DNA from 2 places in the Roseateles sp. DB2 genome. Region 2 is predicted to be linked to the other one. Evidence: riboswitches for the same ligand, from Rfam matches in the RefSeq annotation. Region 2 holds a riboswitch; the other holds the start of a gene.

Region 1 (2,197 bases), on a different contig from region 2:
GGCCGATCCCATGCGAGCGCCGGCGCGGGCCCAGGACCTGATCCTGGCCTGGCGGGTCAAGGACTACCGCGCCGGTGACCTCGAAGCCCGCTACCGCCGCCTGGCCATCGAGGAGGACTGCTTCGTCAACTACGGCTTCCTGCCCCGCGAGCATCTGGCGCTGATGCATCCGAGGGTCGCCCGCAAGCCCTGGGATCGCCCCACGCAGGCCCGCGCCGCGGAGCTGCTGGCCCATATCGCCGAGGCCGGCCCGCAGCATCCGGCCCAGGTCCAGGCGGTGTTCGACCACGGCCAGGTGCGCGGCTACTGGGGCGGACAGTCCAATGCCGTGACGCACCTGCTGGACGGCATGCACTATCGCGGCCTGCTGCGCGTGCACCGCCGCGACAGCGGCACGCGTGTCTACGAGGCCATTCAGCACCCGCCGCAGGACGACAGCCCGGCGGCCCGCCTGGCCCGCGCCCAGGCGCTGCTGGACATGGTCCTGAAGCTCTACGCCCCCTTGCCCGCGCGCAGCTTCGGCTACCTGGGCACGCTGCTGCGCTATGGCGCACCGCATCTGCAGCCCGAGATCCGCCAGCTGCTCAAGCAGGCCCGGCAGCGCTATCCGCATGCCGAGGTCGAAGGCCAGGTCTGGTTCTGGCCGGCCGATGAAGACCCGCGCTCGCGCCGCCACCAGCCCCATGCATCGCTGCGGCTGCTGGCCCCCTTCGATCCCGTCGTCTGGGACCGCCACCGCTTCGAGCTCTTCTGGGGCTGGCCCTATCGCTTCGAGGCCTACACACCGGCGGCCCGGCGCAAGATGGGCCACTACGCCCTGCCCCTGCTGTGGGGTGAGGAAGTGCCCGGCTGGGCCAATCTGAAGGTGGTGGGCGGCCGGCTGCAGTGCGAAACCGGCTTCGTAGGGGCCCGCCCGCGCGGAGCGCATTTCGAGACCGCGCTGGACGAGGCGCTGGCGCATCTGGCGCGCTTCCTGGGGCTGGAGGACCAGTGCCCGGGCGAAGGCTGAATTGCCGCACCGTCCATGCCCAAATTCACGCACCACACCGCGCGCAGCCCCTACAATCCGCGCTGATCCGAGGAGCGTTGCAACCTTCTTCGCCTGCAAAGGGCGGCAGAAGGCCAGGCTCGGAACCGGTCGAGCGATCCACCCTCTGGATCCCGCCACTCTGCAACCGCGCTCACCCGCTGCCGTCAGGCCTGGGGTGACCGTGTCTTCCTCGACTCCCCGCGCCCGGCGTCAGCGGCTTCAGACCATGAAGGAGCCTGCCCATGAACGCCGCTGCCACCGAAAAGTACAAGATCGCCGACCTGTCGCTCGCCGACTGGGGTCGCAAGGAACTCAACATCGCCGAGCACGAGATGCCCGCGCTGATGGCCATCCGCAAGGAATACGCCGCCAGCCAGCCCCTGAAGGGCGCGCGCATCGCCGGCTCGCTGCACATGACCATCCAGACCGGCGTGCTGGTCGAGACCCTGCAGGCCCTTGGCGCCGAGGTGCGCTGGGCTTCCTGCAACATCTTCTCCACCCAGGACCACGCCGCTGCCGCTCTGGCCGCCCGCGGCACGCCCGTCTTCGCCTACAAGGGCGAGACGCTGGAGGACTACTGGGACTACACCCACCGCATCTTCGAGTTCGGCGCCAAGGGTGAAGCGGGCGAAGGCCCCAACATGATCCTCGATGACGGCGGCGATGCCACGCTGCTGATGCACCTGGGCCAGAAGGCCGAGAAGGACCTCTCCGTGCTGGCCAACCCGGGCAGCGAGGAAGAGCGCATCCTCTTCGCCGCCATCAAGGCCAAGGTGGCGCAGGACCCGACCTGGTACACCCGCAAGAGCGCCGAGATCATCGGCGTGACAGAAGAGACGACCACCGGCGTGCACCGCCTGAAGGAGATGAGCGCCAAGGGCACCCTGCTGTTCCGCGCCATCAACGTCAACGACTCCGTCACCAAGAGCAAGTTCGACAACCTCTACGGCTGCCGCGAGTCCCTGGTGGACGGCATCAAGCGCGCAACCGACGTCATGGTGGCCGGCAAGATCGCCGTGGTGGCCGGCTATGGCGACGTGGGCAAGGGCTCGGCCCAGGCCCTGCGCGCACTGTCGGCCCAGGTGTGGGTGACCGAGATCGACCCCATCTGCGCGCTGCAGGCCGCGATGGAAGGCTACCGCGTGGTGACCATGGAATACGCCGCCG
Region 2 (2,197 bases):
GTTCGCTGGGCTTGTCCTCCTGCGCGGCCAGCCGGTCCTGCAGCAGCGTGGTGCTGAGATTCATGGTCAGCGCTGCGTTGTGCAGGGCGCGCGAACCTTCCTCGGCCCAGCCCAGTTGGCGGGCCACCAGGTCCGCGACCAGCAGGCACAGCACGGCGTGGCGGGCGCTGTAGCGCTGGAAGTCCTGGGACGCGTCGTGGACCAGGAGGGTCAGCACCGCGTCTGGTCGCTGGCGGAATCGCTGCAGGGCTTCCTCGCGGAGGGTTTCCAATCGGCCAAGGAAGTCTTCGCGAGGGTCCTTGAGCAGGCTGTGGGCGCGCAGGTGCAGGTCGGTCCAGAAGACTGGTTCGCTGAGCTCAGCGACGGTGCGCTGGGGCCGTTCGACGCGGTAGTCGGCCTCGACCTTCACGATACTGGCCAGAGAGGCGCCCTGCATCATCAGGGTGTCCATCTTGTGGACCAGGGCCTTCTGGTATTCCTTGGTTTCATGGGCCAGCACCCAGGCGCCGCGCTGGATCAGGGCCTGGACCTGGGGGGTGTTCTGCAGGGTCTGGCCGGCCGCGAACAGCAGATGACCCTCGGCGTCGCGCACCGAGAAGGTCAGCACCTGGCCGATGCGCAGGCTGTGAGGAGGAAGGGGGACGAGTTCCACGATCAGGAATTATTTCGACGCGGCGCAGTATGGTCTTGAGCCAGGACGTGAAAGCCGCGCGTAAACCCTGCGAGTGCGTAAAATCCGGCACGTTCGAGGAGCGTTGCGACGCCCCGACCGGCGTCCGCCGGTCAGCGCCAGGCTCGAACCCGGTGGCCCAGGAACTGGGGCTGCCCTGCCAACGACGCTCACCGAGTCCCCAATCCCTGGCGGCCGAGGTGAGTCCTGCCCCGGCCCCCTGCAGCAAGAAGGCTGCAGCTTTCGCATCGCCGAGGTCCCCATGTCCACACCGTCCAGCACCGTCGTCCAGCCCATGAAGCTCTCGGGCCTGGAGCCCGTGGAGATCGGCCAGGGCACGCTCTTCGTCAACGTGGGCGAGCGCACCAATGTGACCGGCTCCAAGGCCTTCGCCCGCATGATCCTGGAGGGGCGCTACGAGGACGCGTTGTCCGTGGCCCGCCAGCAGGTGGAGAACGGCGCGCAGATCATCGACATCAACATGGACGAGGCCATGCTGGACAGCAAGGCCGCCATGGTGCGCTTCCTCAACCTCATCGCCTCCGAGCCCGAGATCGCGCGCGTGCCCATCATGATCGACTCCTCCAAGTGGGAGGTGATCGAGGCCGGGCTGAAGTGCATCCAGGGCAAGGGCATCGTCAACTCCATCTCGCTGAAGGAAGGCGAGGCCGAGTTCAAGCGCCAGGCCACGCTGGTGCGTCGCTACGGCGCCGCGGCCGTGGTGATGGCCTTCGACGAAAAGGGCCAGGCCGACACCTTCCAGCGCAAGACCGAGATCTGCCAGCGCGCCTACCGCATCCTGGTGGAGGAGGTGGGCTTCGCGCCCGAGGACATCATCTTCGACCCCAACATCTTCGCCATCGCCACCGGCATCGAGGAGCACGACAACTACGCCGTCGACTTCATCGAGGCCACGCGCTGGATCAAGGCCAATCTGCCCGGCGCCAAGGTCTCGGGCGGGGTGTCCAACGTCTCCTTCAGCTTCCGCGGCAACGACCCGGTGCGCGAGGCCATCCACACCGTCTTCCTCTACCACGCCATCCAGGCGGGCATGGACATGGGCATCGTCAATGCCGGCATGGTGGGCGTCTATGACGAGCTGGAGCCCGTGCTGCGCGAGCGGGTCGAGGATGTGGTGCTCAACCGCCGCCCGGACGCGGGCGAGCGCCTCATCGAGGTTGCCGAGAGCGCCAAGGGCGCGGCCAAGGACGACAGCGCCCGCCTGGCCTGGCGTGCCGGTACGGTCGAGGAGCGGCTCTCGCACGCTCTGGTGCATGGCATCACCGACTTCATCACCGAGGACACCGAGGAATGCTGGCAGGCCATACGCGCCAGCGGCGGCCGGCCCCTGCACGTGATCGAGGGCCCGCTGATGGCCGGCATGAACATCGTGGGGGACCTCTTCGGCCAGGGCAAGATGTTCCTGCCCCAGGTGGTCAAGAGCGCCCGCGTGATGAAGCAGGCCGTGGCCCACCTCGTGCCCTATATCGAGGAGGAAAAGCGCCAGCTCGCCGCTGCGGGTGGGGA

The links. A riboswitch is a leader RNA that binds a small molecule or an ion and turns the genes downstream of it on or off. The one in region 2 is predicted to bind S-adenosylhomocysteine.
Region 1: it holds a riboswitch for S-adenosylhomocysteine, as region 2 does, so the genes downstream of both, ahcY (adenosylhomocysteinase) here and metH (methionine synthase) in region 2, are expected to answer to the same signal.

Annotation. Positions count from the first base shown of each region.
Region 1 covers NZ_JBPZGY010000002.1:376,124-378,320, reverse strand. The annotation lists gene ACS5PK_RS04190 (DNA glycosylase AlkZ-like family protein) at 1-1,009, shown strand, start outside; S-adenosyl-L-homocysteine riboswitch at 1,073-1,190, shown strand; gene ahcY (adenosylhomocysteinase) at 1,273-2,197, shown strand, end outside.
Region 2 covers NZ_JBPZGY010000008.1:12,223-14,419, reverse strand. The annotation lists gene ACS5PK_RS13495 (HD-GYP domain-containing protein) at 1-652, opposite strand, end outside; S-adenosyl-L-homocysteine riboswitch at 742-849, shown strand; gene metH (methionine synthase) at 933-2,197, shown strand, end outside.